Regions from separate parts of the Vibrio rumoiensis genome, predicted to be linked through region 1. Evidence: predicted binding sites of a transcription regulator. Region 1 holds the regulator's gene; each other region holds the start of a gene.

Region 1 (7,940 bases):
TTTAGATGCCGTATTGTGGTTAGAAAAATGGCTACAAAACTACCCTGGCACATTAATCTTAATTTCGCACGACCGTGATTTTCTTGATCCCATCGTGGGCCGCATTATTCATGTTGAAAATCAACAACTCAACGAATACACCGGTAATTATTCATCATTTGAAAATCAACGTGCGCAAAAGTTAATGCAGCAACAAGCGATGTATTCCAAGCAGCAAAAACAAATGTCGCACATGCAAAGCTATATTGATCGTTTTCGCTACAAAGCCTCTAAAGCTCGTCAAGCCCAAAGCCGAATTAAAGCACTAGAGAAAATGGAAAAAGTGCTCCCCGCACAGTTTGATAACCCATTTAGCTTTGAATTTAGAGAACCTGCAGCTCTGCCGAACCCAATCATGATGATGGATCAAGTATCGGCAGGTTACGGTGATAACTTAATACTAGAACATATTCGATTAAATCTCGTTCCGGGTAGCCGTATTGGCCTACTTGGTCGTAATGGCGCGGGTAAATCGACGCTTATTAAATTGCTTTCCGGCGAACTCAATCCACAAAGTGGTGATTTAACCTACTCTCAAGGCGTGAAAATTGGTTACTTTGCTCAGCACCAATTGGAAACCTTGCATCCTGAAGAAACCCCTTTACAACACATGATGCAGATAGCGCCCAATCATACAGAGCAGCAACTACGTGATTACTTAGGCAGCTTTGGCTTTGTCGGTGAGAAAGCGCTCGATAAAGTCGCACCATTTTCAGGTGGTGAAAAAGCGCGCCTCGTTCTCGCCTTAGTCGTTTGGCAAAAACCGAATTTACTTTTGCTCGATGAACCCACTAACCACCTTGATCTAGATATGCGTCAAGCCTTAACCATGGCACTACAAACCTTTGAAGGTGCGATGGTCATCGTCAGTCACGACCGCTATTTACTCCGTGCTACCACCGATGATTTATACCTGGTCGACGCCAAACAAGTCGTGCCATTTGATGGTGATTTAGGGGATTACTACAAATGGCTTACCGAACAACAAAAGCAAGATAAAAAAGACGCACAGCCTGATAGCACGACGGAACCAAGTCAAAATAGCGCCGCAGCCCGTAAAGAACAAAAGCGACTTGAAGCAGAATTACGTAAACAAAGTGCACCAATTCGCAAAAAACTGACACAACTCGAAGTAAAAATGGACAAACTGAGCGCACAATTAGCCGATGCTGAAGAACAACTTGGCGATGTTTCTCTCTACCAAGATGAAAATAAGGCTAAGCTTACCGAAGTATTAACATTGCAAGCCTCCAGTAAATCTCAGTTAGAAGACGTTGAAATGGAATGGATGGCCTTGCAAGAAGAATTGGAATCTCTTAATCAATAATGACGCAATATAACCCTCTGCCTTTAACTTTTGAACGCTTATGGCAATTTAGTTTGCAACATTACGGCGTGCGTGAAATAAAAGAAGCTTGCTTAGTTTTACAGAACCGGCATAAAGGCAAGGTTAACTTAGTCTTATTATTAAAATGGCTCGATGAACATGAATTGAGCCTTTCTGAACAGCAATGGGAACAATTAGATAACGCGATTGAGCGAACTGAAACCCTATTGCAACAATTTCGAGATTACCGCCGCAAAGCCAAACCTCACTTACCTGATACACTTTATCGTGAATCACTGCAATTTGAATTACAATTAGAACGCCAACAACAATCCGATCTTGTTCATTGTATTAATCATCTTGATCTATCATCAAGAACGAGCCAACCAATGACTCATCTTTATTGTCAAAAACTAGGCGCGCCACACCTGTCAGCCATTTTTTATAAGATAGAAAATTAAAGGCTAATCTTCATGCCATCTACAAAATATATTCCCTTACTTCTGGCCAGTTTCATCACCCTACAAGCAATGGGTCTACCAATTAAAATCGGTGATGCATTGGGTTAGGACAAAGGAACACTAAAAGCGTACCGCTAAGGCACCACCTCTAGTGTTTGGGTAGATAATCATCCTTACTTGGGCGATAACGCTGCTGACTTCACCATGCCACTTGGCTATCGCCAACCTATTTAACCTCAACTGCAATTCTTTAGAATCTGTGGTTTTCTGGAGCTCATAAATGATCATTCCATGGCAAGACATCGATCCTGATACACTCGATAACTTAATCAAAGAGTTTATCCTACGTGAAGGTACCGATTACGGTATGCAAGAAACCTCGCTTGAAACCAAGATCAAACAAGTGAAGGGACAACTAAAATCAGGCAGTGTCGCGATTGTTTTCTCTGAACTGCATGAGAGCGTCGATATCAAATCCATCAATGAGTTGAGCTAGTGAAAAAGCGGTCAAATGGTGCCGCTATTTATTCTTGTGGATCATTCATCTACACTATCTCTCAATATTTAAGTCGAAAGAAAGGATTATCATGTCGGCAAAGCATCCCATTATTGCAGTAACGGGTTCATCAGGTGCAGGAACGACCACCACCTCAGAAACCTTCAGAAAAATGTTCAATATGATGGGCATCAAAGCCTCTTGGGTTGAAGGCGATAGCTTCCATCGCTATACACGCCCAGAAATGGATGTCGCGATCCGTAAAGCCAAAGAGCAAGGTAAACACATCAGTTACTTTGGCCCTGAAGCGAATGACTTTCCCGCTCTAGCTAATTTTTTCCATCAATTTGGCAAAGAAGGTACGGGTAAAGTTCGTCGCTACTTACACAGCTTTGATGAAGCCGTTCCTTACAATCAAATGCCTGGCACTTTCACACCATGGCAGGACCTACCTGAAAATACCGATGTTCTTTTTTATGAAGGCTTACATGGTGGGGTGGTCGATGGTGATGTTAATGTCTCCAAACATGTGGATTTTTTGATTGGCATGGTGCCGATTGTTAACCTTGAATGGATTCAAAAATTCGTCCGTGATACTCGAGACCGTGGACATTCACGTGAAGCGGTGATGGATTCAATTGTGCGCTCAATGGACGATTACTTAAATTACATCACGCCACAATTCTCCCGCACTCACATTAACTTCCAACGTGTACCCACCGTTGATACATCCAATCCGCTTAATGCCAAAGGCATACCGAGTTTGGATGAAAGCTTTGTGGTGATCCGATTGCGTGGAATTAAGAATGTTGACTTCCCATATCTGCTCGCAATGATTGAAGGTTCATTCATGTCACGTCATAACACACTTGTTGTGCCGGGCGGTAAGATGAGTTTTGCGATGGAATTAATTATTCAGCCGCTACTCCATCAATTAATCGAAACAGGAAAAATCGCCTAAAAGTGTTACTCAGAACACACTTAGTGCCGACTCTGTGACATTGAACACGGTTTAATCCCCTAAAACCCCACACTTAGCCGATCAAAGTCAAGAAATCCGCTCTAGAAAGGGGTAGTATTGAAGGGCGACTGCAACAAAGTTTGTAGCTATAACAATTAACACCTATTCTATTTGACCAGTTTAGCCGGTCTCAGGATGAATGACTCAAAACTGAGCAAGCCTTGTAGAGGAAGTAACAAATTATGGTTCTAGGTAAACCTCAAACTGACCCAACATTAAAGTGGTTTCTATCGCATTGTCACATCCATAAGTACCCATCAAAAAGTACTTTGATTCACGCAGGCGAGAAAGCAGAAACCCTTTATTACATCGTAAAAGGGTCCGTGGCTGTATTAATCAAGGATGAAGAAGGCAAAGAAATGATTTTGTCTTACTTGAACCAAGGTGACTTCATTGGTGAATTAGGCCTATTTGAAGAAGACCAAGAGCGTACTGCTTGGGTTCGAGCCAAATCACCTTGTGAAGTTGCTGAAATCTCATTCAAGAAATTCCGTCAACTTATCCAAGTTAACCCAGATATTTTGATGCGTCTTTCTGCACAAATGGCAAAACGTCTGCAAATCACTAGCCAAAAAGTAGGTGACTTAGCATTCCTAGACGTAACCGGTCGTATCGCTCAAACGCTACTAAACCTAGCGAAACAACCTGATGCAATGACGCACCCAGACGGCATGCAAATTAAGATCACTCGTCAAGAGATTGGTCAAATTGTAGGTTGTTCACGTGAAACGGTTGGCCGTATCTTGAAGATGCTAGAAGAGCAAAACTTGATTTCTGCCCACGGTAAAACCATCGTGGTTTACGGCACGCGTTAAGCATTACATCGCGTTTAGCAGAGTTACAAAATTAAAAGCCACTGAATGATAAGTTCAGTGGCTTTTTTAGTATTCGAGTTTCGTTATTCGGGCGCTACGCTGCTTGTGGATCGAAAAAGATGAGAGCCGAGAGCCGAGAGCCGAGAGCCGAGAGCCGAGAGCCGAGAGCCGAGAGCCGAGAGCCGAGAGCCGAGAGCCGAGAAGATTGTGCAGCGAGACAAACTAATGTCAATAATTCTTTCAGCTCCCGAGCCTAGCGTCCTAGACACGAATATCGAAATTACCCTATTGCCGGCAACATCCCAAGGCTGATCATAACTTGAACTGAAATAATCACCACACCAACGGCAAGTGTTAGCATTAAGGCTGGCGTTCCACCGGAAACGGTAAACGACTGAGTCTCTTGGTTTAGGACTCGAGAACGCATCACCATCGCAACCGGTAATAAAATGGCTAAAATCGCTAACGCAATCGCTGCATAACCTAAGGCCATAATAAAACCTTGTGGGTAGAACAGCGCAAAACATAACGGTGGTACAAATGTCACTAGTGCAATACCAACACGGCCACCTTTGCTTTGATTCTTATTTAAGCTGTCACCTAAAAATTCAAATAAGCCTAAACTCACACCAAGGAAGGAAGTGATTAACGCCAAGTCGGCAAAGACAGAAACGACTTGTGAAATCACCGAGCTATGAATCACTTGTGAAAGCGTGCCCACTAAAGCGGTAACATCACCCGCTTGTGAAAGCGTGGCTTGTTCAACCACACCGAGCGTGGCCAGCTGCCATAAGATGTAGACGACTAGCGGTAGTAAAGAACCGAAAACCATCACCTTTTTCAATGCTTGCATATCAAGGTTCAAATAACGCACCACCGCAGGGATGCTACCGTGAAAACCAAAAGAGGTAAAAATCACAGGCAATGCAGCAATAATCAAGCCTTTCTCTAATGGCATATTAAGTAGATGAACCGCTTGAATATTGGGCGTTAAGAAGAACAACATCACGGCCATCGCAATGAGCTTGCAGGTAAATAAAACTCGGTTAACGCGGTCGACCGATGAGGTACCAAACGTCACAATCGCAGCAATAATGATGGTGAAAATCAACGTACCGATACCATTAGATACATCAATAGCAAACCAGTTATGTAATTTTTCATTAAACTGACCACCACCGCCCGCGATGTAAGCGGCACACAGTGCATAGAAAAGAAAGAGCATGGCAAAAGTCGCCACCCATTTTCCTTTGTCACCCAAAAATTGTTTCGCTAACGTGTGTAGAGTGGCATCGTAATCAGCATGTTGGTGCAGCTCTAACATGAGCAATGCGGTATAGGCCATTAACGCCCACATCCCAATCATAATGATTAAAGAAGTGCTAAAACCTAAGCCTGCCGAAGCAATTGGCAAGGCCAACATACCTGCGCCAATCGTAGTGCCAGCAATAATCAAAGTACTGCCAAAAACCTTTGAGTTACTCATGAGTGTGTCTTTTACCTAGTGGAATATTTAGCTGACACATTACCATTTATCAGAAGTAAATCGAGGTGAAAAGTCGAGATATTGATTAAACATTCGACAAAATTGACTTGGAATGGGGTTTTATTGGTGTGTATAAAAATAATTACACATGTAAATAAAAATAAACCCAGAGAGAGATTCCCTCCAGGTTTTGACATCATTGGCTTTCAAAGATTGAAATAATAAAGCTTAAATGCCGTATTGCGCACGGTATGCTTTTACCGATTCAAGCTGCTCAGCATTACCACCTTGCTCTTCAAGGTACGTCACAAGATCGCCGAGGCTAATGATCGAAATCACTGCACAACCAAAATCTCGTTCTACTTCTTGAATCGCCGATAACTCACCTTTGCCTTTTTCTTGGCGATCGATGGCCACTAAAACGCCTGCTAGATCAGCGCCATTGGCTTTAATGATTTCCATCGATTCACGAATCGCGGTACCGGCTGTGATCACATCATCCACCAGCATAATGCGACCTTCTAACGGGTTACCCACCAGATTACCGCCTTCGCCATGATCTTTGGCTTCTTTGCGGTTAAAACAATAAGGCGTATCGATATCGTGATGATCGGCAAGTGCTACTGCTGTCGTCGTTGCAATCGGAATGCCTTTGTACGCAGGGCCAAATAACACATCAAATTCAATACCAGAATCAGCCAAAGCTGCCGCATAAAAGCGACCTAAGCGCGCAAGATCACGACCAGTATTAAACAAACCCGCATTAAAGAAATACGGACTAGTACGGCCAGACTTTAAAGTAAACTCGCCAAATTTAAGAACTTGTTTCTCAAGGGCAAACTCAATAAATTCACGTTGATATGCTTTCATAAAATATCTCTATTTGGTCCCTAGTTTCTAGTGTCTAGTCCCTAGAGGGTTTCATCTTCAATTTCAGCTGTAACAGACTCAAATTGTACTCAAAAAAATAGCCCCTCAATGAGGAGCTATAAAAACAAACTATTCCGCCAGAGTGGCTTTCTGGACCGCGATAATATCGTTAATGCCTTTCTCGGCTAAATCCAGTAACTGATTCAATTCTTGACGAGAGAACGCTTCGCCCTCGGCGGTGCCTTGCACTTCAATCATCTTACCTTCTTCGGTCATCACCACGTTCATATCGGTATCGGCAGCAGAATCTTCCACATACTCTAAATCGCATAACGCGTGCTCACCTAGAATACCCACTGAAACCGCAGCAACGTGACCTTTCATCGGGTTCTTCTTCAATTTACCAGAAGCCATTAATGATTGAATCGCATCAGCCAAGGCAACACTTGCACCAGAAATAGAAGCGGTACGTGTGCCGCCATCCGCTTGAATCACATCACAATCAACGGTGATCATCATTTCGCCGAGTACCTCTAAATCGACGACCGCACGTAGGCTACGAGCTATCAGACGTTGGATTTCCATAGTACGGCCGCCTTGTTTACCACTGGCAGCTTCACGACGGTTACGAGTATGGGTTGCACGTGGCAGCATACCGTATTCAGCAGTTACCCAACCTTTACCACGGCCTTTTAACCAACCCGGTACTTTTTCTTCAACACTGGCATTACACAACACCTTGGTGTTACCAAACTCAACCAATACTGAACCTTCAGCATAAGCCGTATAGTTACGAGTCATTTTAATCGGACGAACTTGATCAGCAGCGCGATCATTTGGGCGTAAAGTTGAAGACATAAAGAAATACCTGATTAGCGATAGAATTGGGGCAAGAGTATAACGAGCTTAACGTTAAAAAGCGATCATCACTTAGCCATTTTCACCTTGAGCTGTGCTACCATAGCGGCAGAAAATCACCACATTATTTAGACTAGGTAATCTTCAATGATCTATAGCATGACCGCTTATGCCCGCAAAGAAATCAAATCTGATTGGGGCAATGCCGTATGGGAAATTCGCAGCGTTAACCAACGTTATTTAGAAACTTACTTCCGCCTACCAGAACAATTCCGTGGTTTAGAGCCAATCCTACGTGAGCGTTTTCGTAAGCGTCTAGCACGCGGTAAAGTAGAATGTCACCTACGTTTTGAAGCGAATACCAAAGCGCAAAGTGCCCTCAACATCAATGAAGATCTTGCTAAGCAAGTGATTCAAGCGGCCAACCAAGTGATGTCGCTAACCGGTGAAGACTCCCGCATTAACCCATTCCAAGTGATGAACTGGCCGGGCGTGATGGAAGCACCAGAGCAAGATATGGATGCTATCCAAAAAGAATTGCTTGCGGCATTTGAAGAAGCGATGACC
Region 2 (7,940 bases), 830 kb from region 1:
GCTTGAAGTAATGAGATAGATGTTGTGATTGGTGTGACAAAATGGCGAGCGGCCAGTCTGCACCCATTGACATAAGTGGCTCATAACCGGTTTCTGCCAACACATGAATAATATCGTTTACTTCTTCGCTAGTAATACCGAATGCTTGTTGATGCTGAAGCAATTTAGCCGGTGAAGGTTGGTGATGCATATTGTCCGCATCAGGCAGTGTTTTTAAGGTTAATAGATTGTCTTGAACCCATTGTTCATAAGGCTTAGCGGTAGCAATGCTATCTTTTACTTCTTCATCAGAAATAATACGACCTTGCTCTAGATCGGCAACAAAGATACGACCAGGCTGTAGGCGACCACGGTATTCAATATTCTCTGGGGCAATTTCTACTGCGCCAGATTCTGATGCCATAACTAAGAAATCATCTTTGGTTACCGTATAGCGAGAAGGACGTAAACCATTACGGTCAAGGGTTGCCCCTACTTGAACGCCATCGGTGAAACACACAGAAGCCGGGCCATCCCAAGGTTCCATGATGTTGGCATGGTATTGATAGAAAGCGCGACGTGCCGGGTCCATGTTTTTATTTTCTTGCCATGCTTCAGGAATCAACATCATTAAAGCGTGTGGCAAGCTGCGGCCAGAAAGAACCAGTAGTTCTAACGCCATATCAAAGTTTGATGAATCTGAACCATTCTCTGAGCAAATCGGCAATAGCATGTCGATTTCCGCTTTTGAGAATAGGTCTGACTCTAAAATGGCTTCACGAGCTTTCATCCAGTTTAAATTGCCGCGTACGGTATTAATTTCACCATTATGGGCAATGTAACGAAACGGCTGTGCAAGACGCCATCTTGGGAATGTGTTGGTGGAGAAGCGTGAGTGAACTAACGCTAACGCGGTCACCATGCTTGGGTTTTGAAGATCTAAGAAATATTGCGGTACTTGATCGGTTGTAAGTTGACCTTTATAAACCAAGGTTTTGTATGACAATGAGTTAATATAGAAGTCATCGCCAATATTTGAAACTGACTCTAAACACACTCGAACTGTATAGTTACGCAAAACGTAAAGTTTACGTTCAAGTTCTGCAGGATCCATACTTGGACCACCAGAAATGAAAACATGTTCGAATTGAGGTTCGGTGCTAAGTGGGTCTTCGCCGATCATTGAGTTATCGACAGGTAAGACACGGTAGCCTAGGATTTCAAGATCAAGGCGCTGGGCATTGCGCTCTAAAATATCACGGCATTGCTGACGTTTGTGTTCATCCTTAGGAAATAAGACAACCCCAACACCATATTTTTCAAATGATGGGAGTTTGATACCGAGTTTGACGGCTTCTTCTAAAAGAAATTCATGAGGTTTTTGCAGTAAGATACCTGCACCATCACCACTACAAGGGTCACAACCTTGACCGCCACGGTGTTCCATGCGGGCTAGCATATCCAGCGCTTGTGTTACCACAGCGTGAGATTTACGGTTTTTTAAGTGAGCAACAAAACCGATCCCACAGGCATCATGCTCCAGCTCAGGAGTGTACAATCCTTGTGTACTTTGCTCTCTACTTACCATAGATACATCCTTCCAAGTTAAATGGCAGCTTTACGAGTTAGCGTCTATGCTTATCGAGAAAACTGCTTTGTCCTTTTATGTACTTATAATCTTCAACTTACTATGACATTGCTCGGTCTAGTAAGCGCGATTCCTTTCAACCATTCGCAGAAAACTATTTGCGAAAAAAGTGGTTCCTTAGTTCCTTTAGGAGGTAGCATTGAAAACATCCAGTTTTTTATGCTTTACCTAACGGAAACGCTAGCGATTTATCTCTGAATATTGACGTGACGTCTATCACGAAAAACACAGCATCGTTTAACCATCCTACATTTTTGTACTATGTAATTCCAACGAAAGTTGAACAAAAGTGATTAAATTTTTCACACCTTTTGCATATTAAAAGAGCTAAATATGCTTTGAGTGTTGATAATATGCGTTTTCTTTGAATTTATATGTTGCTCTTCTACTTAGTATTAAGTCGAATCATTTGCTTCAACAACACAAATTTTGGGATTGGCGAGCCTTTTGTCCGATGTTTATAAATGAATAGTGGAATTATCTCCTCACAAATAATGCATTTACTTGTAATATATACGCCTAAGGTCAGTTAAATTTAAAACAAGATGGTATGGGTGGGGCATGGAGTGGTTTTCGTTCGAGGGGGATAGCCTCTCAGTAGATGTATTATTGATGACTTTAATAGGCCTACTGATTATTTTTTATTTACATCGTACTTATCGAGAGCGCTTTCTTTCGCTCATTAAAGGTGCACCGATCGCTGTTTTTATCGTAGATTGCCAAAACGGTGAAATTTTAGATGCAAGCCGTAAGGCGATTCAATTATTGTCACTGCGGCGAGTGGGAAAGCGCTTTTTACTGCCATCATTAATGTCCCCAAAAAAATTCCTGACTATTCTCGAAGACGCACAACACGACCCTTTCCAGTATTGGAATATTTCTGAGCACAATCAACAACCATTGCATTTTTCATTTATTTCAACGATATCAAACGGACAGAAAGTGTGGGTGGTTTATGTGAGCCCTTATTCAGGGAATATGGATCACAACAAAAACACTTCTCTTGCTTTTCAGGCTTTAAATTCTTTATCTGAGCAGGTCTTCATTAAAGACCTTGATGGTAATGTATTAGCGACTAACCGTGCCTATGACCGTTTTTGGTATCAACGAGAGCAGGAAGGGATTGGTATGGAAACGGTTGTTATTACCGATGGTCGAAAATCTCAACAACGATGGACCTCAACACCTGATGGAGAGAGTTGCTTACTGGAAACTCATTTTACATCGCTAATTGCTCAAGATGGAAAAGTTACGGCAGTGGTAGGAATCAGTCATGATGTGTCGGATTGGTACTATACGCAGCAGTCTTATTCTGATGAAGTTGATAAACGTCATACCATGGAGCTTGATTTAGCAAGAAGTGAAACCTTGCTGCAATCTATATTACATGCGTCTCCCGATCCTATTGCGATGTTTAACCAAAACCGCATTCATGAAGCCTGCAACCAAGCTTATGCTGATTCGTTAGGTATTGTGAAAACGGAAGATATTATTGGACACCGATTAGATGAAATTTTACCGGAAGATACCGTAAGTCGGTTTATTGAAACTGATTTAGAGGTACTGGAGAAAAAACAAACAATACGTTTTATCGATCGGATATCAAGTGTGGGTGAGAATCCTACTTGGTATGACGTATTAAAAGCACCTTATATTGAACCATATACAGGAAATACGGGGTGTCTCTTAATTGCTCGAGATGTCACTGAACATTTTTTAATTAAGCAAAAACTAGCAGAAGCGAATGCGGAGTTAGAACGATTAAGTTATTTTGACCAAAAGCTTAAAATTTCAAATAGACGTTATTTTGATGATCAGCTTCATGCTGTTTGGCGATTGCATTTACGTCAACAATCGCCGTTAACCGTGATGGTTTGTAAAATCGATTTTTTAAATTCGTATCAGGAGCACTATGGTACTCAAGTGTGTAGTGATGGGTTAACTCAGATCGCGGCTGCCTTTGAGAGCGTTATTCAACGCGGGGCGGATTTAGTCGCGAGCAATGGAGATGACGAATTTATGTTTCTTTTACCTGAAACCGAAGCGCCAGCATGTTTATTCCTAGCGAATAAAATTCATCAAACGATGAAAGCGCTTGCAATTGAGTGTGATCCTCCCCTGAACTCTAAATATTTAACGGTCAGCATTGGGGTCGCAAGCGGTATACCGAAAAAAGGTATTACTCCTACATCAATTGTTGATGCAGCTTATGAAGCGCTTGAACTTGCTGAAAAAAATGGCCGAAACCAGACGCAAGTGAACTATCAATATTTGTCTTTAAATGGATCATCAGGAGCGAATAACCCATTATGAAACTATTAAAAAACCTCGCTCAATATTATGTCGACTTGTTGGTTAAATTGGGAATGGTTCGATTCTCTATGTTGTTGGCTCTAGCATTAGTTTGCTTTTCTGTACTATTGCAAGCGGTCGTAAGCTTAGCTTTGCGAGGTCAAATAGAGAATATTGTTATTATTCGTTCGGTTTTTTTTGGTTTATTAATTACCCCTTGGGCAGTGTATTTTTTGACGGTTGTGGTGGAGCAGCTGGAAGAATCACGTCAACGTTTAAGTAAAATGGTCGAAAAACTCAAAGATATGCGTCAGCGAGACCATCAATTGAACCTTGAATTACAAGCGAATATTCAACAGTTAAATCAAGAGATTGCCGAGAGAAAAAAAGCAGAAGAGGCCCGTTTAGAGGCGATTCAAGATTTAGAAGGGGAAGTTTACCAGCGCGAAAGAACTCAAATGGAATTAGCAGAACGTACGGCATTGATGCGTTCATTTTTAGATGCTTCTCCCGATTTGATTTATTATCGAAATACCGAGGGAATATTCTCTGGTTGTAATAAAGCGTTCGAAGAGCTGGTTGGTTTGTCTGAATCTGAATTGGTCGGTCTATCGATCTATGATGTTTATAAAGATGACTCTACGCATCAACAAGTAAAAGAAACCGATAAAATTGTTTTTTCAGAAAATAGAGAATTGGCTTATGATTTATGCCTTCAATATCCCGATGGAAAAGAAGCGTACTTTGAGTTTCGTAAGTTGCCTTTCTATAACAAATCTAAGCAATTAATCGGTCTCGTTGGCTTTGGTCGTGATATTACCGAGAGAAAAGCGTATCAAGATGCGTTGTTAAAGGCGAGCCAGGATAAGACTAAATTTATTTCAACCATAAGCCATGAGCTAAGAACCCCACTCAATGGCATTGTCGGCTTAAGCCGAATGTTACTCGATTCTAAGTTAGATCAAGAGCAACGTCAGTATATGCAGACTATCAATGTCAGTGCGATTACGTTAGGGCATATATTTAACGATGTGATTGATCTGGATAAGTTTGACCGAAGTGAGCTAGAGCTGCTCCCGGTTGCGACAGATTTTCAAAGTTTCATCACCGATATAGAAAGTATTTCCGGTCTGATGGCAGAGCAAAAAGGGTTAACATTCGAGCTTGATCGCTTAACTGAATTGCCGTCAGCCATTTTGGTGGATGCGACCCGCCTTCGTCAAGTTCTGTGGAATCTGCTAAATAACGCAATGAAATTCACGAAACAAGGTGGGGTAACCGTTAATGTCAGTGCCGATATTGACGGTGAATTTGCCAATATTGAATTTGAAATTGAAGATACGGGCATCGGTATTCCTGACAGTGAAATCGATAATATTTTTGGTATGTATTATCAAGTGAAATCAGGTAAGGATAACCTTCATGCTGTTGGTACGGGAATTGGTTTAGCGGTATCACAGGAATTTACTCATCGCATGGGAGGCCAAATTACCGTATCCAGTGAGTTAGGATTTGGCAGTACTTTCGTTGTGTCGATTAGGGTTCCCGTTACCCAAATGCAAGACTCATTAAACAATGTCGATATGCAACCAAGTTTGCGTATTTTTATGGTCGAAGATATTGAGCTAAATATTACGGTTGCACGTTCAGTATTAGAAAACTTGGGTCATACTGTTGACGTTGCGATGACAGGAGAAGAAGCATTAACGAACTTTATTCCTGAACAATACGATTTGGTTTTTCTCGATATTCAACTGCCGGATATGACAGGTTTTGATATTGCTCAGCAATTAAGACGAACGTATTCTCAGTTACCACCATTAGTCGCCTTGACAGCTAATGTGATGAAAAGTAAATCTACATATATTGAAAAAGGTATGGATGACGCGATAAGCAAACCGTTATCGATTAAAGATATTCATCAGGTTATCGCGAAGTTTTCTTCGTCTCATCGTCGTGAACAACCTCTTAATATATCTACAAAACCGGTTTCAAATCCCGAGCAGAATAAGAGTGAAAGTGAAGATCTTGAAGCCGTGATAGATACTGAAATGTTACTTTCTTATCTTGAGATTGTTGGTAAGCAATCCGTTTTAGACAGCTTGTTGATGTTTGAACAAACTATTCCTGATTATATGCAGCAGTTGAATCAATATCTTAATAATCAAGATGATGAAAACTTGGTTTCTGAGGCCCATAAAATAAAAGGGGCGGCTGGCTCGGTGGGATTACGAAGAATCCAAGAACTCGCACAACTCGCTCAAACTCCAGAAGCTTCGGATTGGCGTGACAATGTGTCAACTTGGGTTAAAAAGATGAATCAGTATTTTCAACAAGATATTGATTATTTAAAACAATGGATTGAACAGCAGTCATAATAAAAAAGGCCTCGTAATACACGAGGCCTTTCTGTCAATCATGCAAGTACGAGTCATCTTACTCGCTTAGATCACCACAAAAACGGTAACCTTCGCCATGGATAGTGGCGATGATTTCTGGTGTATCGGCAAACGATTCAAAGTGTTTACGAATTCGGCGGATCGTTACATCAACAGTACGATCATGTGGTTTCAATTCACGACCAGTCATTTTCTTCAATAGATCGGCACGAGTTTGAATTTTTCCTGGATTTTCACAGAAATGCAGTAATGCGCGGAATTCAGAACGAGGTAGCTTATAGCTTTCACCCATAGGATTAACGAGTGAACGGCTATTAATATCAAGTACCCAGCTATTGAATTCATACTTCTCAACGGTACGTTTTTCTTCTTGTGCGTCGCCGTTGTGCATAGAGCGTTGAAGTAGGTTGCGAGCACGGATTGTCAACTCACGAGGGTTGAATGGTTTAGTGATGTAATCATCAGCACCAATTTCTAGCCCTAAAATTTTATCCACTTCATTGTCTCGACCAGTCAAAAACATAAGTGCAACGTTAGCTTGTTCTCTAAGCTCACGAGCCAGCAATAAGCCGTTTTTACCTGGTAAGTTGATATCCATTATCACCAAGTTAATTGGGTTTTCCGCCAAAATTTGGTGCATGTTATCGCCATCAATGGCTTCAAAAACAGTATATCCTTCTGCTTCAAAAATAGTCTTCAGCGTATTGCGTGTGACTTGTTCATCTTCAACGATAAGAATTTGTGGGGTATGCATAGGAGTACCTAAATCATGACTTTAAATGGTTTATTAATTCTAGATAAAAATAACATTTTGCTAGCAACTTTATTTACATCATGATGATGGCTAGCAATAAAATTTGGTTACAAACGGAGCTTAACAATATCTATAAAAGAGAATAGCTACCGGATTGTCGACTATGTTTATGAGTCTACAGTCTTAACAGCTTGCTAACAATAAGTGAATATAACCTAATGCTCTGTTTGTTGATTTGCATCAATCAGTTTGAAAGAGAAATGTTAAATTCATGTATTGCGTTGTCAAATACGTTGACGGTTTATGCATATTTCATTGAAGCTTGAGCTGAATTCTAATTTAAAGGAGATATAGCGTAGATAGCTTTTAGATTGAATGTTTATATGGAATGACGATGCTTTTATGGAGTGATAAGTTTGCCTGATAGTATTGAGTAGATAATTATTTTATTTTTATTGTCTGTATATTGCTCTTAAGTTCGATTAAAAATAATTTTTCGTTGACTCTTTGTCTTTTAGTCGGTAAATGTAGAGATAGTTGATAACCAATAAGAAAGACACTATGACGTTTTTAACCAGCACCACTATTATGACCTCAATTATGACCGACACCATTAATGTTGGGGCAGGCTGGTAAGCGAAAGTTTTCAAAAAAAGGCCTGTATCCCACCAGATACAGGCCTTTTTTTATGCAAATTTAAAAGTGAGATTTGGAGGAAGGGATGCGAGTACTTAAATTTGGAGGGTCTTCACTGGCCGATGCTGACCGGTTTTTAAGGGCAGCTGATATCATTATTAATAATGCACAACAAGAAGATGTGGCGGTAGTGCTTTCTGCACCAGGGAAAACCACCAATAAGTTAGTGGCA
Region 3 (7,940 bases), 440 kb from region 1:
AGATAGTGCTTCATGGGCTGTAAGGTCAACACGCAACGGAGTGATTGAAACTTCTCCTTTTTCAATCGCATAAAAGTCCGTTCCCTCTCCGGCATCGGCTTCTTTACCCGGAGGGCCAAGCCAATAAATATCAGCACCACGTGGATCTTTTTGTTTAATCATATCTTCCGCATGATGGCGAGCACCAAGTCGAGTCACTCGAGTCGCTCCAAGTTGCTCTAATGATAGATCGGGCACATTAACGCTGATTAAGTGATTGGCTGGAACCGGATTTTTCACATGCTGCAAAACAAGATCTTTGGCAATTTGTGCTGCGGTATCAAAGTGTGTTTTTCCCACCAGCGAAATAGCTATCGACTGAACACCAAGAAAATGCCCTTCCATCGCGGCAGCCACCGTTCCTGAATAAAGCACGTCATCACCAAGGTTTGCACCATGATTGATCCCGGAAACCACTAAATCAGGCATATCGGACTTTAATAATTCATTTAAAGCAAAATGCACACAATCGGTTGGTGTTCCTTGAACCGAGTACACATTAGGTCGAACTTGAGTCACTCGCAACGGTGTTTCTAATGTTAATGAGTTTGAAGCACCCGATCGGTTTCGATCGGGTGCGACAATAATGATCTCTGCGATCTCAGACAAGACTTCCGCTAGAGTATTGATCCCTTGGGCATTCACACCATCATCATTACTTAATAATATTTTCATTCTTCATCCTTGTTGAATTTTTCATCTTGAGGAGATCACTCATCCGCGTAGACTCGCTCAACTTCAATCGCACCAACCACTTCTCTTAAGATCGAGGTGGCAAAACATCCAGCTGGTAAAGAAAAAGAAACCACAACATCGCTACCATCGACTTGCCAATGCATATTGTCCGCTTTTAATCCAACCACACGGCGATCATGACGCATACGATTACCACGGATCAGCTTCATCAAATCTTCTTCTGCATCCAAGAATTGATTTTCAAGTTGCTGTGCAGGGCCGTGAGTTGGAAGCGCATTATCGCCAGCCAATGCCGCCGTTAAAAACACGCTACCTTGTTCAAGTTGAGATTGTAAGGATTCTAGCGTATTCGCTTCTACGGTTTGCAATTCACCTTGAGCCGTTTGAACTAAATCACCTTCAATCAATTGGTTAAATAGAGAATTTTCAATTCGGTGAGACAAAATATGATTGAAGATCCAAGAGCGCGCCGTTGATAAATACATGCTGCGTTTATTTTGATTACGAGTGCGCACATTGTCACGACCCCAACGGCGAGCTTCGATTAAGTTATTACCATCGCGACCGAAGCGCTGTGAGCCATAATAATTTGGCACGCCACTTTGCTTGATTTTTTCAAGACGCTCTGTCACATCGTCAATATCAGTCACATCAACTAAACGAATGACAAATTGGTTGCCCGCTAAGTCACCCGGGCGTAATTTTTTATTATGACGAGCCGTTTCAAGCACTTTAATACTCGGGTGCTGCGCTTCTAAAGCCGCTGCATCAAAGTTCATTTCAGGATTTGGTAAGTGGACGCTTAACCATTGCTCTGTCACGGCATGACGATCTTTCAATCCTGCCCAACCGACATTTTTTGATGGTACGCCACATATTCTTGCCACTTCATTGGCCACAAAAGTGGTGTTTTCACCTTGCTTGCGAATTTTCACCATCAAATGTTCACCAACACCTGAAAACTCAAAACCAAGGTCTTCTATTACTTGAAAATCTTCTGCTTTGGTTTTTAACTTAGCTTGAGCTATAGGTTGACCTAGTAGGTATGCAAATGGCGCTAAAATATCAGTCATGAGTTAAGATCTTTTTATTTATAAAAATTATTGGCGAACGATTAAAGCAACCGCTTCGCATGCTATGCCTTCTTTACGACCAGTAAAACCGAGTTTTTCAGTGGTGGTCGCTTTGACATTAATATTATCAATATCGGTTTCTAAATCTGCAGCGATAGCCTCTCGCATACTTTGAATAAATGGCAACATTTTAGGCGCTTGAGCAATAATGGTGACATCCGCATTCCCCAATGCGTAGCCTTTCTGTTTTACGAAGCGATACACTTCGCGTAGCAAAGCTCGGCTATCAGCACCTTTCCATTTATCATCGGTATCAGGAAAGTGCTTACCAATATCCCCTGCCGCAATCGCGCCCAATAAAGCATCCGTTAAAGCATGCAACGCCACATCACCATCAGAGTGTGCAATTAGACCTTGTTCATAAGGAATCGCCACGCCACCAATAATCACAGGGCCTTCACCACCGAATTTATGCACATCAAAACCATGACCAATTCGAATCATAATTATTCCTATAATTTCATTTAAGTACGCTGAGATAAGAAAAATTCGGCTAAGGCTAAATCTTCTGGCTGTGTGACTTTAAGGTTATCCGACCGCCCCTGAACCAGTAGCGGTCGATAACCTGAATACTCCATCGCAGACGCTTCGTCGGTAATCACTTTTTGACTCGCTAACCCATCGATTAATGCTGCTTTTAGCTCAATTAACGGAAAAAGCTGGGGAGTCAACGCATGCCATAATTGGCCACGATCCACCGTTTGATCAATCGTATTCCATCCATTTTGAACACAAGACCGTTTCATAGTATCTCGTACTGGCGCGGCTAAAATACCACCACGATTTGCTTGTTGGCAGTCATTGATTAACTTGTTGATATCAGCATGTGTCAAACAAGGGCGAGCAGCATCATGCACCATGACCCATGGGTAGCGGCCGGCATAATGTTCGGATAAATACTCTAAACCGGAAAGCACCGAATCGACTCGCTCTTCACCACCAGAAACTCGAATAATATTATTAACTTGGGCTAAACCAAGATCTGCGAAATATTCATCACCATCACTGACGGCAATAACGACGAGATCAATTTGAGGATGAGATAATAAATTGTCGACGGTATGCTCAAGGATGGTTTTACCGTGTAGAGATAAATACTGCTTAGGATGGTTAGCCTGCATTCGCTTGCCTACCCCCGCGGCAGGCACCACGACGGCAAACTGGTGTGGAAAGTTAATCATGGTTAGTTATCATCTGAATTGAACGTTGCATTGGCTTCTGAGTCATCGCCAATAATTCGATAAAAGGTTTCACCATTTTTGATCATGCCTAGTTCATGACGAGCACGCTCTTCGATCGCATCTAAGCCTTGGCGCAAATCATCGATTTCAGCAAACATCAGATGATTGCGCTTTTTCAAACTGTTATTGACCTCTTGCTGCACAGCAATATCAGAATGAACCGCTTGATAATCAATGATGCCGTTCTTACCAAAAAATAAGTCATATTGCAGGGTAGCCAAGATGGCAATGAGCACTAAAGTAAATATTCTCATCGTCTACTCACTAAAAAATTATTGCGCTAATGATACCTCATTCAGGACAACGGATCATGAACAAAGCGTTTAAAATTTACCAAATACTAGGCTCGCTGCGCTGCTAGAGTCGCTTCGCTTCTCGTTACTAGTTGCTAGGAAAAGTGTATATTTCGATCGTTATAGCTCTGCTCTTTCTTTTCCGAGCTACGAGCAGCGTAGCGCCCGAGAAACGAGATTCCGTCTTTTCCATTTCCGCAAACAAAAAAATCCCCGCCGAAGCGAGGATTTCAAAGTATCAATCAAACTAATTCAATGACGAATTATTGACCTTTCACTTCTTTAAGACCGTTGAAAGGAGCTTTAGCACCTAGAGCTTCTTCGATACGGATTAATTGGTTGTACTTAGCAACACGGTCAGAACGGCTCATAGAACCAGTTTTGATTTGACCTGCAGCAGTACCTACCGCTAGATCAGCGATAGTTGCATCTTCAGTTTCGCCAGAACGGTGAGAGATTACTGCTGTGTAACCTGCATCTTTAGCCATCTTGATTGCAGCTAGAGTCTCAGTTAGAGAACCGATTTGGTTGAATTTGATTAGGATAGAGTTAGCAACACCCATTTCGATACCTTTCGCAAGGATCTTAGTGTTAGTTACGAACAGGTCATCACCTACTAGTTGAAGTTTGTTACCTAGTAGTTCAGTTTGGTGCTTGAAGCCATCCCAATCTGATTCGTCAAGACCGTCTTCGATAGATACGATTGGGTATTGGTTAGCTAGGTCAGCTAGGTAGTGGTTGAACTCTTCAGAAGTGAAGATTTTACCTTCGCCTTTCATGTTGTAGTTGCCAGCTTCTTTGTCGTAGAACTCAGATGCTGCACAGTCCATCGCTAGAGTAACGTCTTTACCTAGCTCGTAACCTGCAAGCTCAACAGCTTCTTTGATTGCAGCAAGTGCAGCAGCGTTTGATTCTAGGTTAGGAGCGAAACCACCTTCATCACCAACTGCAGTGCTTAGGCCTTTAGCTTTAAGTACTTTAGCTAGGTTGTGGAATACTTCTGCGCCGATGCGTAGAGCTTCTTTGATTGTTTTCGCGCCAACTGGTTGAATCATGAATTCTTGGATATCAACGTTGTTATCCGCGTGCTCACCACCGTTGATGATGTTCATCATTGGTAGAGGCATTGAGAATACACCTGGAGTGCCGTTTAGTTCAGCAATGTGCTCGAACAAAGGCATGCCTTTAGATGCTGCAGCTGCTTTTGCGTTTGCTAGAGAAACAGCAAGGATTGCGTTAGCGCCGAAGTTAGATTTGTTTTCTGTGCCGTCTAAATCGATCATTACTTGGTCGATTGCAGCTTGGTCTTTAGCGTCTTTACCTACTAGAGCAGCAGCGATTGGGCCGTTTACTGCTTCGATAGCTTTAAGAACACCTTTACCTAGGAAACGTGATTTGTCGCCGTCACGTAATTCAAGAGCTTCACGAGAACCCGTTGATGCGCCAGATGGTGCAGCAGCCATACCTACGAAACCACCTTCTAGGTGAACTTCAGCTTCTACAGTTGGGTTACCACGTGAGTCGATGATTTCGCGACCTAGAACTTTAACGATCTTAGACATTGATGTTTCCTCTCGTTCAATTTAAATATAATAAATGTCAAATTAGTGGGTAGTCGCACAACATAAAGCCACTACCCGTATCCCTTTTACATCTTACTTTTCAAATTCTTGCTAATTAAATTAGCAGCCAAAGGCAATTATTCAAATTCACCGCGTTGGTTTTGACCCGCCGCTTTCACAAAGCCTGCAAACAATGGGTGACCATCACGAGGCGTTGAGGTGAATTCAGGGTGGAATTGAGCTGCCACAAACCATGGGTGGTTAGGGTTTTCAATCACTTCCACTAATTTCTTATCAGCCGAAAGACCAGATACTTTCAAGCCTGCTTTCTCGATTTGAGGACGCAAGTTGTTGTTCACTTCGTAACGGTGACGGTGACGCTCATGAATTTGTGCGCTGCCGTACAACTCGTACGCTTTCGTGCCTTTTTCTAGGTGACAAAGCTGAGAACCTAGACGCATTGTGCCGCCTAAATCAGAAGCTTCGGTACGCTCTTCAACGTTACCTTCTTTGTCTACCCACTCAGTGATAAGACCAACCACTGGGAATTTAGTTTCTTGATTAAACTCCGTTGAGTGCGCACCTTCCATACCCGCGACATTACGCGCGTATTCAATCAGTGCCACTTGCATACCTAAGCAAATACCTAAATATGGAACTTTGTTTTCACGAGCGTATTGAGCCGCAAGGATTTTACCTTCGATACCACGGTCACCAAAGCCACCAGGTACTAAAATCGCATCAAGGCCAGCCAATAGCTCAGTGCCTTTTGATTCTACATCTTGAGAATCAACATATTTGATATTCACGCTTAGACGATTTTTTAAACCAGCATGTTTTAATGCTTCGTTTACTGATTTATAAGCATCTGGTAATTCTGTGTATTTACCTACCATACCGATAGTCACTTCACCCGTTGGGTTAGCTTCTTCGTAAATCACTTGTTCCCACTCAGTCAGGTCAGCTTCAGGCGCTGTAATACCAAAACGAGTACACACTAAATCATCTAAACCTTGCGCACGAATCAGTTGTGGGATCTTATAAATAGAATCCACGTCTTTCATCGAGATAACGGCTTTTTCTTGCACATTACAGAATAGTGCAATTTTCTTACGTTCGTTAGCCGGAATAATACGATCACTACGGCAAACCAAAATATCTGGTTGAATACCAATAGAAAGTAATTCTTTTACTGAGTGCTGAGTTGGCTTAGTTTTCACTTCACCAGCCGCCGCCAGATACGGTACTAACGTTAGGTGCATGAACATAGCACGCTCACGACCTACTTCTGCCGCTAACTGACGAATCGCTTCCATGAAAGGAAGTGACTCGATATCACCGACCGTACCACCAACTTCAACGATAGCGACTTCGTAGCCTTCAGAGCCAGCAATAACGCGGTCTTTAATCGAGTTAGTGATATGTGGGATAACTTGAATTGTTGCGCCTAAGTAATCACCACGACGTTCTTTACGTAGAACATCTTCGTAAACACGACCGGCTGTAAAGTTATTACGCTTGCTCATCTTGGTACGAATAAAACGTTCGTAGTGACCAAGATCGAGATCGGTTTCCGCACCATCTTCCGTGACGAATACTTCACCGTGTTGGATCGGGCTCATTGTGCCTGGATCCACGTTGATGTATGGGTCTAGTTTCATCATGGTCACTTTAAGACCACGAGCTTCTAAAATCGCTGCAAGTGATGCTGCTGCAATACCTTTACCTAGAGAGGATACGACCCCACCAGTAACAAAAATGTAATTTGTCGTCATGCTTAACCTGAAATTGGTTGAATGAGGGAAATGGATTACTTCTGGACGGGATGAAAATATACCAGAACCCCTTTTCCGCTACAACGTGAAATCTATCACACTCGATTAATTTATTTCTTGCTTCAAATCAATTTAGCTTTCTCAGTAATGAAAGCAGTACTACCCAACCAGAAAATATTCATAAAAAACAATCAATAAAAGATAAAACTGTAGCCTAGATTCTTTTTTCAGACAGTTTGACATTTTCCCACTGAATATCTAATTCTTGCAACGAACAATCTGTCAATAACTTACCTTGCCCTGAGATGATTGATTCCACACCACGAAAACGTCGCTCAAATTTATTATTAGCTTTGGTGAGTGTCACTTCAGGATCTTTACCCAAATGACGGACTAGATTCACCGTTGCAAACATCAAGTCACCGAGCTCTTCTTCGATGCGTTGCTCATTTTTATCCACTTGCAAAGCCTCTTCCATTACTTCATCAATTTCTTCATGCACCTTATCCACAACCGGTCCTAAGGTTCCCCAATCGAAGCCATATTTAGCGCATTTTTTCTGTAGTTTATTGGCGCGAGATAACGCGGGTAATGCTTTTGGTATAGAGTCTAGAATACTTTCTTCGACTTTGCCTTGCTGTGATTTTTCTTTTTGCTTCTCTAATTCCCAACGAGCATTAAGTGCGTCTTCATCTTCAATTTTTTCATCAGAGAAAACGTGTGGATGGCGGCGTATTAGTTTGTCATTTACCCCTTTCACCACATCATCAAAATCAAAAAGTTGTTGTTCATTGGCCAATTGGCTATAAAAAATCACTTGAAAGAGTAAGTCACCTAATTCTTCTTGTAGGTTTTGCCAATCTTGATTATGAATAGCATCCACCACTTCATAAGTTTCTTCTATGGTGTGTGGAATGATCGAATCAAAGGTCTGTTTTTTATCCCAAGGACATCCATTTTTTGGGTCACGCAGTTGCTGCATAATGGATTTAAGTTGTTCGATTGGTGATGTCATGGTTTTCTCTTTATGTTCTTTTCTAAAATAGTGGGTCTGGGTTGTAGATAGCAAAACACCGCTTAAAAATTTAAGCGGTGTTTTGATTTATCCGTCATTATTTTAAACGCTTCACTCTTAGCACATCCTTTAATTGCTCAATCCGAGCAATGATACGCGATAAGATTTCCACATTTTGAACTTCTA
Region 4 (7,940 bases), on a different replicon from region 1:
GGGGCAAAAATTTATAGCTACCTCAATGGCGCGATTTGTGTGATACCAGCATTAGCTCCAACCTTAGGTGGGGTATTAGCACTGCATTTTGGTTGGCGTTCAACGTTTGTATTTATGACCTGCTATTCGATTTTGATTTTATGCATGGTGGCGTTTCGCTTCCCGGAAACACGACCAGCGAATACGGTCAGTGACGGCGCTCTGTACCGTTGGGCTCGTTATCAGCCAGTATTGATGGATCGACACTTTCTTTTTTATGCCATTTGCTGCATGACAGGCATGGGCGCGATTTTAACTTACGTGTCTTACTCACCAGTGTGGTTGATTGGACATTTAGGAATGTCGGAATTAGCGTTTAGTGGTTTGTTTGGTGTCAATGCACTGATTAATATCGGTGCTTGCTTTGGCGCACCATGGGTGATCAAAAAGCTTGGTAATCGCCCAACCGTTATCTTTGCATTATCATTATTTATCGTTTCGGCGGCTTTACAATTTGCGGTCCAGCAATCTGGGCTTGTTTCACCATTGGCAGCAGCGGCAGGTTTCATGCTACCAATGGCATTGCTATGTATTGGCTTTGCTTTGCTGCTTGGTCCGGCAACCAGCATGGCATTATCTGGTTTTGGCGAACGCGCTGGAACCGCGGCGGCAATGCTTGGCTTTATTCAAATGAGCGGCGCGTCATTATTGGCGGGCTTGATTCAACAAACCTCGTTAACGGCTCCTTATGCGGTGATCTGTGTAATGGGCGGCGGGGCGATTATATTGCTGTCAGTAATGTCGATGAAAAGAATGAACGCATGGCATGTCGAACGACTGGCTCACGATTGATGTGTCATGCTTCTCTTTATGAGTAATAGATGAAAGCCAGCCTAGTGCTGGTTTTTTATTATATGAATTTTGTATATTTGGCTTTCAATTATTTGTGTATGTGGGCTTCAGAGGCGTAGTATTGACCTAGATTGATTAATTTTTAAATCAGAGGTATCGGATGAAAATCTCAATGTTTAGCACAAAATCGTATGATGAAGCATCATTTTGTCAGGCGAATGAAAACCATGGTCATGAATGTCATTTTTATAATTTTCAACTGGATTTAAAAACCGCGTCAATTGCTGAAGATTCTCAAGTCGTCTGTGCGTTTGTTAATGATGACTTAAGTCGTCCTGTACTAGAGAAACTGGCAAAGCAAGGCACTAAACTGATTGCAATGCGCTGTGCCGGATTTGACCGTGTTGATTTAGAAGCTGCAAAAGAATTGGGATTACAAGTTGTAAGAGTGCCAGCATATTCACCAGAGGCCATTGCGGAACATGCAGTAGGCATGATGATGTGCTTAAATCGTCGTTTCCATAAAGCTTATCAGCGTACCCGTGATGCTAACTTTTCTTTAGAAGGTCTAACTGGATTTAACTTTTATGGTAAAACCGCAGGCGTGATTGGTACTGGTAAAATTGGCTTAGCCATTATGCGTATTTTAAAAGGACTAGGTATGAATGTTTTATGCTACGACCCATACCCTAGTGATGCCGCAAATGAGATTGGCGCAACTTACTCTTCGCTTGACGATATTTATCAGCAATCGGATGTGATCACACTGCATTGTCCTTTAACATCAGAAAATCGCCGGCTCTTAAATGCTGAATCATTTAGTAAAATGAAAGATAAAGTGATGATTATCAATACCAGCCGAGGTGGTCTACTGGATTCACAAGATGCCATTGAAGCGCTAAAAGCCGGAAAAATTGGCGCATTGGGACTTGATGTATATGACAATGAGAAAGAATTGTTCTTCCAAGATAAATCCAATGACATTATTACCGATGATATTTTCCGTCGTTTATCCGCTTGTCATAATGTTTTATTCACCGGACATCAGGCATTTCTAACGAATGAAGCATTAGCCAATATTGCTGATACGACATTAAGTAACATTAAGCTGTTCTCGCAGGGTAAGTCTTCTGGTAATGAAGTGCTCTAAAGTCAAACTATAGTAGTTAGTCATGGGGTGGAGTATTATTCGTATATCAATTTTACACTCCTTAAAAGAGTACGTTTTAATGATTACCCTGCAAGCTGGATTAATTTACTGCTTAATCCTGAGTTTTGTCACTTTTATTGTCTATTGAAAGACAAACGAGCGTCAATCAAAGGTAATTGGCGCACCCAGAAAAACGTTACACATACTTGCTTTTTAGGTGGATGGCCGGGCGCGTTGTTAGCTCAGCACCTCTTTCGCCATAAAACCAGTAAGTTTCGTTTTCAGTTTGTATTTTGGTTATTAGTTGCCCTTAATTGTATTGGTACAGTTTTGATCCAAAACCCTGATTTTTATATGTAATGTGAATCAACAAGGATTACCGCCATGAACTCTGATTATCCTTTAGTTTCTGCAACTTGGCTCTTTGATCATTTTTCTGACGATAATGTCGTTGTTCTTGATACGACAACTCAACATGCCGTGGTCGGTGAAGCCTTAGAATTGCCTCGTCAGTATTTACCTAACTCTCAGCTTTTTGATATCGAAAATGTTTTCCTTGATTTAACCAATCCACTACCAAATACCATGCCAAGCCCTGAATTGTTTATCGAACAAGCTCGTCAGCTAGGCATTAATCAAGATAGTGTGGTGGTGCTCTATGATGCTCGAGGTTTATATTCCGCTCCTCGCGCTTGGTGGATATTTAAAACCATGGGCTTTGAGCACGTTTATGTCTTAGACGGTGGACTGTCATTATGGCAATCATTGGGCTACCCATTAGTGGATTCTTATACTGATATAGATAGAGCGATGGGTAATGTGAATGCAAACTATCAAGCGCAGAAAGTGTTTAATGTGGATGATGTGTTAGCGGCGATTTCAAACGATGATATTCAAATTATTGATGTGCGTTCGCAAGAGCGATTTTTAGGTAAAGTCGCAGAGCCTCGTGAAGGGATGCGATCTGGACATATTCCATCTTCAATTAACCTACCTTTTAGTTCGGTACTTGAAGGGCATCAATTCAAGAAACTCGAGGCGCTGGAAACACTACTTGAACAGCATTTAGATGCTTCAAAACAGCAAGTATTTTCATGTGGTTCAGGCTTAACGGCGTGTATTGTCCTGATGGCGGCTTATCTTTGTGGCTATACTAACCTAGCCGTATACGATGGCTCTTGGGCTGAATGGGGCGCAAACCATGATCTACCGGTTGAATAAGGAATCGAGTTATGACGGATGTCAGTTATCCAGTAAAAGGCCAATGTCAGTGTGGTAGTGTGAACTTTACCTTGAAAGCGGCACCTAAAGTAGTAATGGCTTGCCATTGTAAAGAATGCCAAAAATTATCCACCAGTGCGTTTAGTATCACTTGTGTCCTGGATGCAAAGGATATTGATATTCAAGGTGAGCTAAAGCAAACCAGCCGCACTGCAGACAGCGGCAATGAAAATATCGGTCATTTCTGTGCTGGTTGCGGTAATCGTATTTATCAATTAAACCCTGCCGTGCCTGAAATGATCAAATTCAAGGCGGCGGCCAGTTTAGACGATACACGTATGATTGTACCGACGATGCATGTATGGACAAGCGAAAAGCAAAATTGGGTTGTGATCCCCGATGATGTTCAGCAATTTGAAAAACAACGTTAATCGATAACTGGTGAGCGTTGAATCATCTTCCCTTATCACAATGATAACTTGCATATCGGCCAAATAGGTTCGACACTGAAGCCATTCCATCACAATTTAAGGATGATGTTATGGCTTCTGTTCCCTTCAATACTTTTTACCGTACCGAACATGACAGCATGGGAGAGGTAAAAGTCCCCAAAGATGCTTTATATCAGGCTCAAACTCAACGAGCCGTCGATAATTTTTCAATCAGTTCTTTGACCATGCCTCCTCGTTTTATTCAATCTGTTGCCATGATCAAACAAGCCGCTGCTAAAGCTAACGAAGAGTTGGGTCTACTCGATAGTACGATGTCTAAAGCGATTCAAGCGAGTTGTCAGGCCATTATAGATGGCGAGTATCTTGACCAATTTCCTATCGATGTTTTTCAGACTGGTTCTGGTACCAGCACCAACATGAATCTTAATGAAGTGATCGCGACCTTATCAAATCAAATTCTTGAAGAAGAAACGGGGCAAGCACAGCGTGTTGGGCCGAACGATCATGTCAATATGGCGCAAAGCAGTAATGATGTGATTCCCTCGGCGATTCAGCTTAGTGCATTAATGGCGATTGAAGATGAATTGATTCCTGCCATGGAGCATTTAAGTCAAGTGTTGAAGGCAAAAGCGTCTGCACTATCTCATATTGTGAAAACCGGTCGTACTCACTTAATGGATGCGATGCCAGTAACCATGGGGCAGGAGTTATCTGGTTGGAAGGTGCAAATCGATAAAGCTCGCTGCCGCATTGAACAACTCTTGCCTGATTTAAAGCAATTGGCGCAGGGCGGAACTGCAGTGGGTACCGGCATTAATGCACCTCAAGAATTTGCTCAATTATTTACTCAGCATCTGAGTTCAATAACGGAAAGTCCATTCAGCCAAGCGACAACTATTTCTACAGTTTAAGCTGCCAAGACTCAAGTGTGGCTGTATCTGGTGAATTAAAAGCCTATGCTGTAGCCTTAATGAAAATATCCAATGATCTACGTTGGATGAATTCAGGGCCACTCGCGGGAATAGGTGAAATAGAACTGCCAGCTTTACAACCAGGTTCATCGATTATGCCAGGAAAAGTGAATCCTGTTATCCCCGAAGCCGTAGCCATGGCAGCAGCTCAAGTGATAGGGAATGACACAACGATTACGGTTGCAGGGCAAAGTGGTAATTTTCAATTAAATGTGATGTTGCCAGTGATTGCTCTCAACTTACTGCAAAGCATTGAACTACTGGCTAATAGTTCACGCAGTCTCGCGGATCAAGCGATAAAAGATTTTGTTGTGCGAGAAGATAATTTGGATTTGGCTCTCGTTAAAAATCCAATTTTAGTGACCGCGTTAAACCCTATTATTGGCTATGAAAAAGCTGCGCAAATTGCCAAGAAAGCGTATAAAGAAAAGCGTGCGATTATTGATGTGGCAGAACAAGAAACGGAATTATCTAGAGCAGAGTTAGAGAAAGCACTTGATCCGAGTAAGCTCACTCAAGGTGGTATCTGTTAGTTAGGAATAAAGCAGAAATAAAAAGGCCGCTGCGGTTAACAGCGGCCTTAAAGTTATAAGCTTAGAGGCTTAATCTTGATAAGTAATTTCGATACGACGGTTTTGTTCACGACCTTCAGCTGTTGAGTTATCAGCAATAGGGTTTTCTTCCCCTTTACCTTCAACGTTGATGCGTGATTCATCGATACCATTTTCAGTTAAGTAATCAGCAGCTTTTTGTGCGCGTTTTTCTGAAAGTTTTTGGTTGTATTCAGCTGCCCCTGTTGAATCAGTGTAACCGATAACGGCAACATTAATTTCAGGACGTTGTTCTAAATATGTGACTACTGGATCTAAAGAGCTTTTTGCATCTGATGTTAATTCAACAGAGTTATGTTCAAAAGCACCTTTTGATAAGGTTGCTGCTGGTAATGGCTCTTCTACAACAGCTGGTTCTGGTTCTGGCTCTTGAGCGGCTACCACTGCCGCAGTTGTTGCCGCTGCAGCAACTGGTGCAGCACTATCTGAACTACCAAAATAGTAACTTAGGCCAAGAGATACGTAGTTAACATCAGTTTTACCTGTTGTGCTACTTTCGCCTACGTTATCAAACCATTGATATTCGGTACGTACACGCCAGTTATGGCTTAGTTGATATTCGACACCAGCACCTAACATTAGTGACCAGTTTTCATCGCTATCATTATAAGCACCTGTTTTTTGATCGACATAGTTATATGAAGTACCTACTTTACCAAATAGATTCCATGCGCTAGTAAGGTTCCAATCTAATTTTGCCCCTAATTCACCATTCTGAATCTGAGTTTTATTAACTTCGCTACCAGCAACATGCTCTTTCGAATTACCAAGGTAGTTATAACCACCTTCTAAAGAGAACCATTCGTTAAATTGATAACCACCATAGACACTACCAGCCCAGGCATCATCATCAATATCACCGTCATTCTGACCGAAATCGAAATTAGACCAACCGGTTTTAGCACCAAGGTAAAACTCTCCGGCATTTTCTGCAGCGGCATTAACCTGTGGCGACATAAGAAGAGAAAGAGAAATGATTGACGCGACAGAAGGGTAAAAAGACATTTGTTTAATATTCATATTGGCACCAACTATAAAGTTATTTTTGTCCATACAAGCGATCCACAACTTCGATAAAGGAAATTTGGACCATAATTTTGCTAGCGAGTTATTGAAAACTATAAAGTTATCAAAAATCTGCCTACACAATACTGCTGTAAGAATAGTTTATCAATCCATTGGTGTGAAACTTTTGTAAATTAACGGTGTCAGTGATTGGCTTGATGAATGAGGGGGCTCGGCTGCGTGATGATTCTATTATATGTTATTTTTTAAATTGTGATAAAGGTAACCAATTACTTAAATATCAAAGTCTTATTTTCTATTTTGAGCGCTGACTAATTTGATAAATAATGAACATTGATTAAAGTGATATGCTTTACAATGCTAATTTATTGGAATGTTGCTGTTTTGTATTAAAAATTAAAATTAATTATTGTGATCTAGATCTCTATTTTTAGTGCCCTCTATCGCATAAAAAAAATTTTTTGGTTGCTATTTAGTTGTTAGTAAAAGAATGGCGTGTCTCTAGAACGAGGCCATTATGGTTCATAAGGAAAATGAAATGCTGAGTTTAGGTTTGGATATTGGTGGAACAAAAATTGAAGCGGTTGTGTTATCAGAAGATGGGCAAACTATTTATCAGCAGCGCATACCGACGCCAACCAGTAGTTACTCTGAATTCTTATCAACAGTCACCGGTTTGATTCAAAGTATCCAACAAACATTACAACAGCCTATGACCATTGGTATCGGCCTACCTGGTGCGATAAGCCCTGATAGCCAAACCATAAAAAACTGTAATTGCTTAATCTTGAATGGCCAGCATTTGGATAAAGATATTGCTGACATAGTTAAACAGCCGGTATTTATCGCAAATGATGCCGATTGTTTTACATTATCGGAAGCGCAAGATGGCGCAGGCGCTGGGCATGCCACCGTCTTTGGCGTCATTATTGGTACGGGGTGTGGCGGTGGTGTTGTCGTCAATGGTCAACTACTTTCTGGGCCCAATGCGATCGCCGGAGAGTGGGGTCATAATACCTTGCCACAATATCATCGAGATAATGATGGACTCGCACAGCAATGCTACTGCGGAAAAATTAACTGTATAGAACGCTTTATTTCAGGATCAGGTTTTTCTGAACGCTATAATCAGCAGCATGGCACAGACTACAACTCTGCAGAAATCATGGATTTAAAACGTGCTGGCAATACGAATGCTGAGCAACATTATTTATCGTTTATTGATATGTGTGCCCGTAGTTTGGCATCGGTCATAAATGTACTTGATCCACATGTAATTGTGCTTGGTGGCGGTTTGTCGAATGTAGATGAAATTTACCAAGATATAAACGATGCAATTGGAGCTTATGTTTTTTCAGACGTGTGTAACACTAAGATTGTGAAAGCGAAGTACGGTGATTCAAGCGGCGTGAGAGGGCATGTTGGTTGCCTAGAATGCATCAAGCTAATACCTAATTAACATTCTATGCAATTGCTAAATAAAATAGCCACTCACTTTTCCTGACTGAACCGGATCGTTAAAGCGAGTGGCTATTTTTTAGAATCAACCCTAGTTGAAGTTAATCAATATTAATCTTCATTGGTTGCGCTGATTTTATGGATAGATAAATCGGCACCGCTATATTCGTCTTCTTGGCTTAAACGTAAGCCTGATACTTTGTGAATCGTGTCATAGACC

The links. Region 1 encodes CRP, which controls carbon source genes, mostly activating them, when cyclic AMP is high. Its sites were predicted from a motif close to TGTGANNNNNNTCACA; they were not measured.
Region 2: a site for CRP is predicted at 1,833-1,848, ahead of gltB (glutamate synthase large subunit). Genes of this name have one in related genera too.
Region 3: a site for CRP is predicted at 6,824-6,839, ahead of VRUMOI_RS03345 (CTP synthase). Genes of this name have one in related genera too.
Region 4: a site for CRP is predicted at 6,673-6,688, ahead of VRUMOI_RS14735 (ROK family protein). Genes of this name have one in related genera too.

Annotation. Positions count from the first base shown of each region.
Region 1 is NZ_AP018685.1:292,346-300,285, reverse strand. It holds gene VRUMOI_RS01340 (ABC transporter ATP-binding protein) at 1-1,366, shown strand, start outside; gene VRUMOI_RS01335 (TIGR02444 family protein) at 1,363-1,827, shown strand; gene VRUMOI_RS01330 (YheU family protein) at 2,108-2,323, shown strand; gene VRUMOI_RS01325 (phosphoribulokinase) at 2,415-3,284, shown strand; gene crp (cAMP-activated global transcriptional regulator CRP) at 3,527-4,159, shown strand; gene VRUMOI_RS01310 (aromatic amino acid transport family protein) at 4,440-5,645, opposite strand; gene pyrE (orotate phosphoribosyltransferase) at 5,874-6,515, opposite strand; gene rph (ribonuclease PH) at 6,645-7,373, opposite strand; gene VRUMOI_RS01295 (YicC/YloC family endoribonuclease) at 7,521-7,940, shown strand, end outside.
Region 2 is NZ_AP018685.1:2,230,167-2,238,106, reverse strand. It holds gene gltB (glutamate synthase large subunit) at 1-1,567, opposite strand, end outside; gene VRUMOI_RS10240 (diguanylate cyclase domain-containing protein) at 2,240-3,940, shown strand; gene arcB (aerobic respiration two-component sensor histidine kinase ArcB) at 3,937-6,297, shown strand; gene arcA (two-component system response regulator ArcA) at 6,356-7,072, opposite strand; Thr leader region at 7,638-7,761, shown strand; gene thrA (bifunctional aspartate kinase/homoserine dehydrogenase I) at 7,794-7,940, shown strand, end outside.
Region 3 is NZ_AP018685.1:731,470-739,409, reverse strand. It holds gene surE (5'/3'-nucleotidase SurE) at 1-714, opposite strand, end outside; gene truD (tRNA pseudouridine(13) synthase TruD) at 750-1,808, opposite strand; gene ispF (2-C-methyl-D-erythritol 2,4-cyclodiphosphate synthase) at 1,836-2,312, opposite strand; gene ispD (2-C-methyl-D-erythritol 4-phosphate cytidylyltransferase) at 2,333-3,049, opposite strand; gene ftsB (cell division protein FtsB) at 3,052-3,363, opposite strand; gene eno (phosphopyruvate hydratase) at 3,666-4,964, opposite strand; gene VRUMOI_RS03345 (CTP synthase) at 5,102-6,739, opposite strand; gene mazG (nucleoside triphosphate pyrophosphohydrolase) at 6,954-7,754, opposite strand; gene relA (GTP diphosphokinase) at 7,852-7,940, opposite strand, start outside.
Region 4 is NZ_AP018686.1:506,945-514,884, forward strand. It holds gene VRUMOI_RS14700 (multidrug effflux MFS transporter) at 1-831, shown strand, start outside; gene VRUMOI_RS14705 (2-hydroxyacid dehydrogenase) at 992-1,981, shown strand; gene VRUMOI_RS19780 (DUF1294 domain-containing protein) at 2,009-2,341, shown strand; gene VRUMOI_RS14715 (sulfurtransferase) at 2,366-3,202, shown strand; gene VRUMOI_RS14720 (GFA family protein) at 3,214-3,633, shown strand; partial or broken gene VRUMOI_RS14725 (class II fumarate hydratase) at 3,744-5,158, shown strand; gene VRUMOI_RS14730 (OmpA family protein) at 5,228-6,256, opposite strand; gene VRUMOI_RS14735 (ROK family protein) at 6,804-7,721, shown strand; gene VRUMOI_RS14740 (ammonium transporter) at 7,832-7,940, opposite strand, start outside.